Regions from separate parts of the Geomicrobium sp. JCM 19055 genome, predicted to be linked through region 1. Evidence: riboswitches for the same ligand, from Rfam matches in the RefSeq annotation. Region 1 holds a riboswitch; each other region holds the start of a gene.
The links. A riboswitch is a leader RNA that binds a small molecule or an ion and turns the genes downstream of it on or off. The one in region 1 is predicted to bind S-adenosylmethionine.
Positions count from the first base shown of each region.

Region 1 (3,234 bases):
GCCAATTACAAAAGAAGCTTACGTTTTAGCTGACGATTATAAACCGAGCAAGTCTTATGAAATTGAAATTGTAAAAGTGCATCTTGGTGCGACAAACCGACTGCTTGATTTCGTTTTACAAGATGAACGAACGAGCGCTGTCATACTTGAAGGGGTTGGGCGTGGCCAAGTTCCAAAAAAACTTTATGCCGAGCATTCGAGAGGCGAAGATCCCGATTGTCGTTACTACGAGTGCGGTTGAAGGCGAAGTGTATCCTTCTTATGAATATGAAGGTAGTACATATGACTTGTTGAATCATGACGTTATTCTTGGTAAAGACTATAGCAGTAAGAAAGCAAAGATCAAAATGTATGTATTACTCGCAACAGGACAAGATTCGCTTCAACAAGCGTTCGAGCGATGAATGTTCTAGCTTTACTTTCGCTAGCTTCAGCTCCAGCCTTTGCATTGCTTACGTATTTCTATTTGCGAAATGATTACGGTTCTGCGAATTGGAAAAATATTATCCGGTCGTTCGTGACGGGGATGTTAATTGTTTTTCCGATTATGGCAATTCAATTTGCACTAACTGAAGAAGGGGTGTTCACATCCCGTTTATCTGACGTATTTGTTAAGACGGCGTTCATCGAAGAGTTTTTTAAATGGTTCTTCTTACTCGTTACGATGTATCGTTTCAAAACGTGGAGTGTCAAGTACGATGGTATTGTGTACAGTGTCGCACTTTCGTTAGGGTTTGCAACGCTAGAGAACTTTTTTTTATTTGCTTTCAGAAGGCGTCCATACGGCATTTGGCAGGGCTCTTTTCCCTGTAAGTGGCCATGCGCTTTTCGGAGTGATTATGGGTCATTATTTAGGTAACGCACGTTATATGATTGATGGTAAGAAAAAAAATATGGTTAGTTTACGCATTGCTCGTCCCTATTTTCTTGCATGGAACCTTTAACCTTATGTTAACCTATACACAAGACTGGATGGTCGGCATTATTATTTTATTTATGATTTTCTTGTGGTGGTTAGGATTAAGTAAAGTAAAGAAAGCAAATGAAAATAGTAAATTTGTATAGGAGGTCGCTTCATGACGACAGAAACGAGGTACCGCATAGTCATACGATGCCCGAAATGTGGAGAAAAGTATATTCTTCGTGGAAGACAAAAAGCCGAAGGTGAATATGAAACAGGATTTAAACGATGCATTTGCGGGAACGAAGATGATCTCGTCATTGAAGCCACTGCTGAATAATTGTGACTTGAAAGATGGACGATGATGCGTTATCGTATAAGAACCAACTATACATTAAAATATCTTATCAAGAGAGACTGAGGGATTCGGACCGAAGACGTCTCAGCAACCAGCTCCAAATGGAGTCAGGTGCTACATCCTACGGACGTGATCGTCCGAGAGATAAGAGAACTATACACGTAAAGTGTCTTTTTCTATCTCTGAAGAAGGCACTTTTATTTATTTGTAAGGACTTGGAGGGATCAACAGTGGAGAAACAACCATTTACTACAGAAACGAAACTTGTACAAACGGGTAATCGAAGCGATGAACGCACAGGTGCCGTAAATGCACCAATCTATATGAGCACTGCCTATCGTCATTCAGGAGTTGGTGAGACGACAGGATATGATTATGCAAGAACAGGGAATCCTACTCGTGAAATTCTAGAAGATAGCATTGCAGACCTTGAAGGTGGAATTCGTGGGTTTGCCTGTAGTTCTGGGATGGCGGCAATTCAAGCAGTGTTGTCATTATTTGAGTCTGGTGATGAGATTGTCGCATCGTTAGATTTGTATGGTGGGACGTACCGTCTGTTTAATGAATATTGGCCAAAGTGGGGCGTTGGTGTCCAGTACGGGGACCCTCGTGATCTAGAAACGTTTGAAGCGTTAATCGGACCACAAACGAAAGCGTTGTTTATTGAAACCCCGACCAATCCACAAATGCAAGAGGCGGATATTTTAGAACTTTCTGATGTTGCAAAACGACATAATCTTTTGCTTATTGTAGACAATACATTTTACACGCCGCTCATTCAACAGCCACTAAAAGAAGGTGCACACATTGTCATTCATAGTGCTACGAAATATTTAGGCGGTCACAACGATTTAGTTGCAGGACTCATTGCGACGAATGACGAAACGATTGCTGAAAAGCTTTTTAATATCCAGAACGGAATAGGAATGACGCTCGGTGCTTTTGACTCCTGGCTGCTCGTTCGTGGGATGAAAACACTCGCACTACGCATGAAAAAACACGAAGAAAATGCACGAATTGTCTCGCAGTTCCTAGCAGAGCACAGTCTTGTCAAGGAAGTCCTTTATCCAGGGCGAGGAGGGATGTTGTCTTTTCGAGTCACATCAAGTGATCTCGTAGACCCGGTTCTTCGTAAGTTGCAACTTATTACATTCGCAGAGAGTCTCGGTGGGGTAGAAAGCTTAATGACGTATCCTGCAGTGCAAACGCATGCGGACGTTCCAAAAGAAGTACGACAACAAATTGGTATAGACGATTGCCTGATGAGGATGTCTTGTGGCATTGAAAATGCAGAAGATTTAATCGAGGATTTACGTCAAGCTTTTCAAGTAGAGAGATGATTGGAGGAGTTTAGATGAGCTTTTTAGAGAGGCTAAAGGAAACGGTCTTAATTGGTGACGGCGCAATGGAACATTGTTGTATAGCCGGGATATAACAGGATCAATTGAACAAGCAAACCTATACGCTCCAGAACTCGTGTATGAAGCTCATCTTGAGTATGTTCAAGCGGGTGCTGACATTATTCAAAGCAATACGTACGCTGCCAATCGCATTAAGTTAGACACGTACGGGCTTGATCTTCAAGTGGCAAAAATTAATAAAGAAGGAATGAAGCTAGCGAAAAAGGCAGCAGCTTTAAAACCGAACGTCTATGTGGCAGCTACAATCGGTGGAATTAAAGACGGTAGAACGAGCGATTGGACAGACGACCAAATTGATGAAACGGTGACTGAACAAATCGTTGCGCTGTTAAGTGAGAATCCAGATGTCGTTTTACTTGAAACGTACTACGATTTATATGAACTCATTCGCGCAGTTCGCATCGTCCGAAATCATCATCACTCAATCCCGATTATTGCCAATGTCTCGTTAGGGACATTGGTGTGTTGCACGGTGGCATTACGTTAACAGAAGCACTAAAGCGTCTTAAAAAAGAGGGAGCAAACGTAGTTGGCGTAAATTGCCGAATGGGTCC
Region 1 covers NZ_BAXL01000006.1:106,917-110,150, forward strand. The annotation lists partial or broken gene JCM19055_RS07000 (asparaginase) at 1-404, shown strand, start outside; partial or broken gene JCM19055_RS28850 (PrsW family intramembrane metalloprotease) at 548-703, shown strand; gene JCM19055_RS28855 (PrsW family glutamic-type intramembrane protease) at 762-944, shown strand; gene JCM19055_RS27200 (hypothetical protein) at 1,077-1,241, shown strand; SAM riboswitch class I at 1,303-1,410, shown strand; gene JCM19055_RS07010 (methionine biosynthesis PLP-dependent protein) at 1,490-2,599, shown strand; partial or broken gene JCM19055_RS28860 (homocysteine S-methyltransferase family protein) at 2,736-3,234, shown strand, end outside.

Region 2 (3,234 bases), on a different contig from region 1:
AACTCAAGCGCTTCTTTGACCCGTTGCTTCTTCTCTTCACCCTTCAAACCGTATACGCCTGCAAAAAACTCTAAGTTTTCTTTCGCCGTTAATTCCTCAAATACGGTAATCTCTTGCGTAACGAGACCCATTTTCTTTTTATTTTCATGGTGAAATACCGCTCCCTCTTCCCCGAATAGTTGAATCACGCCTTTATCAAAAGGAATAATCCCCATTAAACATTGAATGAGCGTCGTTTTCCCTGCACCGTTCGGTCCGAGCAAACCGAGAATTTCCCCTTCATGAATATCTAAATCAACATAATCAAGAGCAATTTGATCTTTATACCGCTTCACGATGCCTTTGATTGATGCAATTGTCATTTGTTTCACCATCCCAATTAGATTACCTTTAGTATGTAACGTTCTTACATCAATAAGTAGTGACATCTGTCATTAGATGAATGTCATAGCGGCTTATAAGGAAAACCTATACTACACAACAAAAAAAGCCTTGTCATAATGACAAGCTTTTACATCGTCTAGATGTTTGCTGCTTTTTTTGAGTTGGTCTGCTTTATCCGTACGTTCCCATGGTAAATCAACATCTGTACGGCCAAAATGTCCGTAAGCTGCGGTTTGTTTGTAAATCGGAGTACGTAAGTCGAGCATTTTAATAATGCCTGCAGGTCGCAAGTCAAAATGACTTTCAACGAGCGTAAGCAATTCACTTTCACTTACTTTACCCGTACCAAACGTGTTAATCGAAATGGAGACAGGCTTTGCAACCCCAATCGCATAAGCCAATTGAACTTCACATTTCTCTGCAAGTCCAGCGGCTACGAGGTTCTTCGCAACGTAGCGTGCGGCATAGGAACCCGAACGGTCAACTTTTGTTGGATCCTTTCCAGAGAACGCGCCTCCACCGTGACGAGCAAATCCGCCGTACGTATCAACAATAATCTTTCGTCCAGTTAAACCTGCATCTCCTTGAGGTCCACCAATCACGAAGCGTCCTGTCGGATTAATAAAGAACTTCGTTTTTTCGTCGACCCACTTTTCTGGGACAATCGGTTCAATCACATGCTTTTGCAAGTCACGCTCAATTTGCTCAAGTGTTGCTTCTGGATGATGCTGTGTTGAGATAACAATCGTATCGATTCGTACTGGTTTGTCATCTTCATCATACTCAATTGTCACTTGCGTTTTACCATCAGGTCGTAAGTAATCTAATGTGCCGTCTTTACGGACCTTTGCTAATTGACGAGCAAGTCGATGTGACAATGAAATTGGCATAGGCATATATTCTTTCGTTTCATTGTCCGCATAACCAAACATTAACCCTTGATCGCCAGCACCGATCTCTTCAATTTCTTTGTCGGTCATTGCGCCTTCGCGAGCTTCGAGTGCTGCGTTAACACCTTGAGCAATATCAGGAGATTGCTCATCAATCGCGGTAAGGATTGAGCACGTTTCAGCATCTAAGCCATACTTCGCTCTCGTGTACCCGATTTCAGTTAACGTTTCACGAACGATCTTTTGAATATCGACGTATGTCGTTGTTGTAATTTCACCAGTTACTAAGATCATTCCGGTGTTGGCTACTGTTTCACATGCCACCCTTGCGTTTGGATCATGTCGTAAAATTTCATCTAAGATTGCATCAGACACTTGATCACAAATCTTGTCTGGATGGCCTTCTGTTACAGATTCTGACGTAAAAAGCGACGCCCATTTGCTTCCATGATTCTCCTCCTTATGAAACACTGTATTACTTTATATGTTTGAAGTGCCCTAGAGTGCGTGTATCGACTCAAAACACTTCATTTCCCTTTATGGCAAGGACCATAAAGAATATAAGGGCGAGTTGTATCGTATGATTTCATGAAAAAAAAGCCCTTCACCGATGAGGGAAGGGGCATTACCTTTCACCTTTCGCCTCTTATCTTGCAAAACAGATGATGTTTTGCCAGGTTGGCACCTTATCTGCATGACTACAGATGGTTGCTGGGTTTCACAGGGCCTGTCCCTCCACCTTCTCCTGATAAAAGCCTACCAAGTAAATATAACGGCAAACGCGAAGAATTGCAAATCTCGACAAGTGAATTAATCAAATCGTAGAATTTTCTGTTCTATTGACTAAGAAATGTCGATTTTGCATTGATCATGATTGCAATGTTGCCCAATGATTGGCCGATTTTCGGCAATCTTCCTATATAATCCTTTGCCAATCACGTTAAATGGTCTCATGTTTATGATGCGCATCGGGTACTTTAATAATGCGTGTTCTTCCAGTAGCCTAATAACGCCATCAAAACCACGATACACGTACGTCGAATTGATTAAAACATGCATTTCTTTCGTTAAATCAGTCGATTGAACAAACGGATATTGTTGTTCTAACTCAGGTTCATGCAGATCCACCCATTTAACATGGTTAAACTGGTCGTAGGTTTGGATCACACGCTTTGTTTTTTTGACAAATCGTACATTGTTGATCATAAAAGACGACACATGAGTCCATAGTTGATCACACCTTTTTTATAAAATCCACGTTAAACATGACACCTTTGTGAAATCGAAAAATAGTATAGACTATAAATCAAAATGTGTTATACTAATTTCAAATCAATTCAACACTTTCGTTCCGTGATTATTGTGAGAAGGAGTTTTGCTACTATGAGTACCGTATCTTTTGAGTCTGCACTGCAACACTTACTGAATGGAGATCACATTGAAACTGATCTTCCTGAATCGAGATTAGTGGAAAGAGCACTCTCACGAGGCGAAGGTGTACTAACAAAATCTGGCGCATTTGCAGCCACTACAGGTTTGTACACAGGTCGATCACCTAAAGATAAATTCATCGTTGATGAACCGTCTGTACACGATTCCATTGATTGGGGTGTCGTAAACGCTGCGGTTGATAAAGATGTATTCTCTAAACTATATCGTAAAGTGCTTCACTATTTAGGTCAACAGGATGCACTTTTTGTTACTAATGGATACGCAGGCAAAGACACCGACTATCGTCTTTCTCTTCGCGTTGTAAATGAATTTGCTTGGCACAACCTTTTTGCACGTCAATTATTCATTCGTCCTGAGGAGAATGAACGCCCTGCTGAAGAAGAGAACGGATTTACAATTGTCTCAGCACCAGGATTTAAAGCGGATCCTGAAGTGGACGGCACACGTTCTGAAGCATTTGTTCATATTTCGTTTGAAGAGCGAATCGTATTAATTGGTGGTACTGAGT
Region 2 covers NZ_BAXL01000017.1:95,225-98,458, reverse strand. The annotation lists gene JCM19055_RS15475 (ABC transporter ATP-binding protein) at 1-362, opposite strand, end outside; gene metK (methionine adenosyltransferase) at 474-1,745, opposite strand; SAM riboswitch class I at 1,918-2,029, opposite strand; gene JCM19055_RS15465 (DCC1-like thiol-disulfide oxidoreductase family protein) at 2,118-2,480, opposite strand; gene pckA (phosphoenolpyruvate carboxykinase (ATP)) at 2,658-3,234, shown strand, end outside.
Region 2: another riboswitch for S-adenosylmethionine. It lies ahead of metK (methionine adenosyltransferase); the one in region 1 lies ahead of JCM19055_RS07010 (methionine biosynthesis PLP-dependent protein).

Region 3 (3,234 bases), on a different contig from region 1:
ATACGTTGATTTGGGGCAACAAGCAAGGCGTCTAAAGAAAGGAATTTGATTGATGGTTGGTAGAGGAAAAGAAGACTTACCAGAGATTACGCAGCTTGGTAATCAAGGTACGAAGTATTCGTTTGAATACGACCCAGGGGTTTTAGAGACATTTGAGAACAATCACCCAACGAGAGACTATTTCGTTAAATTCAATACCCCTGAATTTACAACACTATGTCCAATTACTGGACAACCGGATTTTGCAACGGTGTACATTAGCTACATTCCGGATGTGAAAATGGTAGAAAGTAAATCACTTAAACTTTATCTATTTAGCTTCCGTAACCACGGTGATTTTCATGAAGATGCGATGAATATTATCGTAAATGACCTCGTGGAATTAATGGATCCTCGATACATTGAAGTGTGGGGTAAGTTTACACCTCGTGGCGGAATTTCGATTGACCCGTACGTAAATTACGGTAAGCCAGGGACGAAATACGAAAAATGGCAGAGCAACGACTGCTCTACCATGACATGTATCCAGAAACGATTACAAATCGTTAAAAAAAACCGCTAAACAGCGGTTTTTTATTTGCGATTTTCGATACCAATTAATTCACTAACCGTCACAAATTCATACCCCTGAGATTGCAACTCTGGAATGATCGTTTGTAATGCTTCTGGTGAATTCACCGTCAAATCAGGCTGTCGACGCATCATGCAATAAGATGATACTGCCAGCTGTTGTGTCAGCGATGACTCGTTCACTGACTTCATCAGCAGGAATCTCTTGCCAATCATTGGGGTCCACATCCCACCCAATCGCCACGTTGTTCATCTCTCCGAGCCGTACAACGTCTTCTTCTGAAATACTACCAAATGGTGGACGGAAGAGACGTGGTCGAAAACCGACGATATTCTCAATGACAGCATCTGCTTGATTAATTTCCTGTTCCATCTCATCAACAGTAAGGTCAGCGAGATTTGGATGGGAATAAGTATGATTGGCAATATCATGCCCTTCATCAACGATGCGTCTTACATAATCAGGGTTTGCTTCTGCTCGTTGCCCGAGTACGAAGAACGTTGCAGGTACATCAAATTCTTCTAATGCGTTCAGCACCGTGTCCGTGAACCGAGGATCAGTCCATCATCAAATGTAAGTGCGATCTGGTTTGATGCATCATTTCCTCGAACGAATACAAGTTCAGGATATTGATCAGCAAGTCCTGGCAACGAACCGACTTGTCTTGCGTCCATTGAATCAACAAATACCGAAAGAGCAATGAGTAATGTACAAAGAATACTAAGTGTAAATCGTTTCATCACGAGTATCATCCTTTCTTTTCCTTTCATAGTGTCACCGTGCAATGAAATTTCATACGAGAAAAAAAGTAGAGAAATAAGGCTAGTGTAAGTTTTGTCTTACATGTCTTTCAGAACATTGACTGTTTTTCTGAAAATAATGCTTGCATTAGCAAATAACCCATAGTAAAGTAACACTATCAACTACATATAGAATCTTATGAAGAGAGGTAGAGGGACTGGCCCTATGACACCTCAGCAACCCCACGTCAGTGGAAGGTGCTAATTCCATCAGAACGATTGTTCTGAGAGATAAGAACGGATACTACTCTCTTTTCTCTTAGAAAAGGGAGTTTTTTGTTCTTGTGAATTTCATATATTCTAATAACAACTAGAAGGTGGATGAACATGGATAAGAGTAAAGTGAAATTCGGATTGTTTGCGTCAGTTGCGGTCGTATTAGCCGCGTGTTCTTCAGAGCCAACAGATGAACTTAGCAATTCTGGCTCTAGTAATGAAGGTGAATCAGCAGGAGGAGACGAGCTTATTGTTGCCGTAGCCAATGATGCGATTAGTCTTGATCCTCATGGTTCAAATGATACTGCTTCAACACATATTCGAACGAATATTTATGATAAGCTCGTTAATCACGATGAGAACATCGAATTACAACCTGAGCTTGCTGAAAGTTTTGAACAGATTGATGATTTGACATGGGAATTCGTATTACGTGAAGATGTGACGTTTACCGATGGTGAACCATTTAATGCTGAAGCTGTAAAAATTAATCTAGAGCGTGTGATTGACCCTGAAGTTGCTTCACCAAAAGCATTTATGTACGACATGATTGATGAAATTGAAGTCGTTGATGAGTATACAGTTCATGTGACAACCGAGTATCCCTTTGCACCGTTTGCGATGAACCTCACTCATGACGGTGGAGGAATGATTAGTCCAAAGGCGATTGAAGAACACGATAATGGTGAACGCAACTTAGAGCTTGAACCAGTTGGGACTGGAAGCTTTCAGTTAGATGAATGGAACCAAGGTGAATCGGTGCGTCTCGTTCGCAACGATGAGTATTGGGGAGAGCTTCCTGAGATTGAAGCATCCACATACAAGATTGTTCCAGACCAGTCCACTCGAATTGCGATGTTAAACAATGATGAAGCACACGTCATTGACGAAATTGAGCCTGTCAATACATCACAAATTGAAACGATGGACCATGCTGATGTCGAGACGGTTGAAAGTACAAGATTGAACTTTATTATCTTAAATAATGATGTGGAACCGTTTGATCAAGTTGAAGTTCGCCAAGCGATTGCAAAAGCTGTTGATACAGAAACGATTGTAGAAGGTATTTATGAAGGATATGGTCGTGCGGCTGATGGCCCGGTTCCTCCTGGTGTCTTCGGTCATACGGAAGATTTAGATAAAAATGATTATGATCTTGAAGAAGCTCAAGAACTGCTTGCATCTGCAGGATATGAAGACGGGTTTAGTACGACGCTTTACGTGCGTGACAACGACCAAATCAACATTCAAACTGCGGAATACATTCAAGATCAACTTGGACAAATTGGAATTGATATTTCTATTGAACAGCGTGAGTGGAGTGCGCTTTTAAGTGCAATGGGTGAGGGAGAACACGAAATGGCGATTGCGGGTTGGACGACTGTGACTGGGGACGCTGACAATGCAACATACTCGGTTTTCCATTCTGATAACAAAGGTGCGAATGGGAACCGTTCGTTTTTGATCACGAAGAAGCAGATCGTCTGTTAGATGAGGCGCGAGAAGAAAGTGATCCTGAAGTGCGTGAACAATATTATGCTGAATTTCAACAAATCGTCTTAGATGAGTCACCGTTAGTGTTTATTGCCAATGATCCATTCCGTGTTGGTGTTCATGAGAATGTGGAAGGATTCATTCCATTGCCAA
Region 3 covers NZ_BAXL01000005.1:89,978-93,211, reverse strand. The annotation lists gene queE (7-carboxy-7-deazaguanine synthase QueE) at 1-35, shown strand, start outside; partial or broken gene queF (preQ(1) synthase) at 53-549, shown strand; gene JCM19055_RS28705 (hypothetical protein) at 574-705, opposite strand; gene JCM19055_RS22955 (polysaccharide deacetylase family protein) at 686-1,108, opposite strand; gene JCM19055_RS22950 (hypothetical protein) at 1,102-1,311, opposite strand; SAM riboswitch class I at 1,506-1,609, shown strand; gene JCM19055_RS05940 (ABC transporter substrate-binding protein) at 1,699-3,078, shown strand; gene JCM19055_RS27145 (hypothetical protein) at 3,108-3,234, shown strand, end outside.
Region 3: another riboswitch for S-adenosylmethionine. It lies ahead of JCM19055_RS05940 (ABC transporter substrate-binding protein); the one in region 1 lies ahead of JCM19055_RS07010 (methionine biosynthesis PLP-dependent protein).

Region 4 (3,234 bases), on a different contig from region 1:
TAAAAGGAGAAACAGTAGGAGGTTAGGTTCTTGAGCATGGACGAACAAGTTGTGAAAAAAAGGTCGCCCACGAGACGAGAGTCGAAATCAAGTGATCTTAGACTCCACGCTAGAACGGATTGCAGAACACGGATATGAAGCAGTGACGATGGATCATATTGCAAAAGCTGCAGGTGTTGGGAAGGCGACGATTTACCGGCGATGGAAATCGAAGCAAGAGTTGGTCGTTGAAGCGATCTCTTCCATAAAATCGTTTGAAGGCATTTTAGAAGAAGTAGATGAAACAAACGGACTTGAACAACAGATAAAGCAGTTATTATTATCTAGCTTTTGGTCTGAAGATCCCATTCATCAAAGAGCAATGGCGGCGGTCGGGGCTGTCTTGGCGAATCATAAAGAATTGGAATATCGCCTACAACAAGACTATTATCGCAAATACAGGCTCGTATTCTTTGCGATTTTAGATCCTTATGTTTATCCTGAACGTACAGTCGGTTTGGAAACGCTCGATCTAATTGCTGATATTGGGCCTTCAATGGTTTATTACCGAGCAGTTGTTACGAAGAAGCCGATTGATGAGCCATTTATCGAGCAAATTGTAAAAAAAAGATGATTATGCCCCTTCTCGTTAACGAGTAGTCGTGCTACAGAGGTTAACGGGTAGTTAGTTCACTATCTGAAATTTCAGTTTCAAGTCGGGAGTTGAAGCGTATGAACGTTCAAACGATTGAAGGTGTCACGATTGCTCACGTTGTACCAGAAAATAAAGGTAGGAAAATGACTCCGGTTTATTTGTTTGCTGTCGACAATATGCTCGTAGATACAGGACCCTCGAATATGTATCAAACGTTACGCCCTTTTTTTTGATTCGCAATCGTATGATTTTATTGCATTAACCCATAATCATGAAGATCATAGTGGAAATGTAGCCGTATTAGCTAATCAACGTGAGTTGCCTGTTTATGTACATGAACTCGGGTTGGAAGAATGCTTTCTAGAAACACCGTATCCGTATTATCGCCAGCTTGCATGGGGAGAGCGTAAACCCTTCCAACCGTCCAAGATGCCAGATCAACTCACTACATCTAACGCAACATGGGACGTAATTTTTACACCTGGACACGCAAAAGACCATATTAGCTTACTTGATGAGCAAACAGGGCGCCTGTTTACTGGGGATCTATTTGTCACACCGAAACCGAAAGTGATTATGGAAGCTGAATCAATCCCAGAAACGTTACGTTCTCTAAAGAAGTTGTTGAACTACGAATTCTCATCGATATTCTGTTGTCACTCCGGGTATCATATAAACGGGAAAGAAATGGTTAATAAGAAGATTGAGCATTTAGAAGCGCTTATAGCTCAAGTGCATGAGTTAACTGAACAAGGATATTCTATTGATGACATTGATCGGTCACTTTATCCGAAAACCTACCCAATCGAAACCGTCTCTGAAGGTCAATGGAGTTCTAGACATATCGTCTCGTCAATTGTAAAAGAACGATGATTTAGAACATAGGTGATAAATCATGAAAGATTTGTTGACAGGTAGAAAGCTGGGTGCTAAGATACAATCACAAACTGAATATCCTTATCTGGAGAGGTGGAGGGACTGGCCCTATGAAGCCCGGCAACCGGCAATTTTTATTGCAATGGTGCCAATTCCTGCAAGATTACGTGGTAATTTTGGGAGATGAGACGGGAATAGTGAGAATACAACCTTTCTGCTCATCATATTGAGTTGATGGGTTATTTTTTTATTTCGTTCAAAGTTTACTGAATAGATATGGATAGTAGGAAATAAGTTTAGAAAAGGAGGTGCAGCCCGTGATTCGAATTAATGATGTTTCTAAAGTTTTTAAGACGAAGGCTGCATCAATTAACGCCGTTCAAAACGTAGAACTTAACATTGAGCAAGGAGAGATCTTCGGCATTATCGGGTACAGTGGTGCTGGAAAAAGTACACTCATCCGTCTGTTGAATTTACTTGAAGTGCCAAGTAGTGGTTCTATAAAAATTGCCGATTACGACATGATGACGCTGAGAGGCAAAGAGTTAAGGAAAGCAAGGCAAGAAATCAGCATGATCTTTCAACATTTCAACTTGCTTTGGTCACGAACTGTACGACAAAACATTGCTTATCCTCTAGAAATTGCAGGAGTTTCAAGTGCAAAACGCAAAGAGCGTGTTGATGAGCTCATTAAGCTTGTCGGTTTAGAAGGTCGCGGTGATGCGTATCCGTCGCAATTAAGTGGTGGTCAAAAGCAACGAGTCGGGATTGCACGAGCTCTTGCGAATAATCCGAAGGTGTTGCTTTGTGACGAAGCAACGTCTGCACTTGATCCAAAAACGACGAGTCAAATCCTAGATCTCCTTTATGATATTAATCAAAAGCTAGGACTTACAATTGTTCTTATCACTCATGAAATGCACGTCATTCACAAAATTTGTGGTCGCGTGGCCGTGATGGAAGATGGAAAAGTCGTAGAACAAGGTGCTGTACTCGACGTATTTAGAAACCCATCAGAGGAGATCACGAGAGCATTTGTGAAACAAATTACAGAGAACGATGAGTCACTTGAAGTCATCGAAGATCAGTTGGATGATGCAAACGGGACAGTGGTGAAACTGACGTTTGTCGGTGAGCGAACAGAAAAACCGTTCGTTTCTGAGCTCATTCGTAATGTCGACATTGACGTCAATATTCTACAAGGTAACATTGCACGTACGAAAGATGGCAGTTATGGAACGTTATTTATTTCATTAGAAGGAAGCGAAGAAAAAGTTAAGGCAGCTCTCGCCTTCTTAGAGAATCATGAAGTACAGGCGGAGGTGATTACTCATGGATGAAGGCTTCCTTAGTAATGTGAATTGGGACAATATGCTTGAAGCAACGTGGGAAACGGTGTACATGAGTTCAATCGCAATTGTTTTCACGTTTATATTAGGAATAGCGTTAGGGTTATTATTGTTTTTAACGTCTAGAAATCAGCTCTGGTCTAATCCGGTAATTAACTGGTTTACCGCAGCTTTTGTGAATATCTTTCGCTCGATCCCATTTATCATCTTAATCATACTATTGATTCCATTTACAGTCGCAATCTTAAATACGATGCTTGGACCACAAGCAGCTCTTCCCGCATTGATTATTGGTGCAGCGCCTTTCTATGCGAGACTCGTCGAAATTGGACTTCGAGAAGTTGACAAGGGCGTCATTGAAGCAGCTCGGTCTAT
Region 4 covers NZ_BAXL01000017.1:2,280-5,513, forward strand. The annotation lists gene JCM19055_RS24280 (TetR/AcrR family transcriptional regulator) at 92-613, shown strand; gene JCM19055_RS27500 (hypothetical protein) at 712-867, shown strand; gene JCM19055_RS14930 (MBL fold metallo-hydrolase) at 887-1,507, shown strand; SAM riboswitch class I at 1,589-1,700, shown strand; gene JCM19055_RS14935 (methionine ABC transporter ATP-binding protein) at 1,828-2,850, shown strand; gene JCM19055_RS14940 (methionine ABC transporter permease) at 2,843-3,234, shown strand, end outside.
Region 4: another riboswitch for S-adenosylmethionine. It lies ahead of JCM19055_RS14935 (methionine ABC transporter ATP-binding protein); the one in region 1 lies ahead of JCM19055_RS07010 (methionine biosynthesis PLP-dependent protein).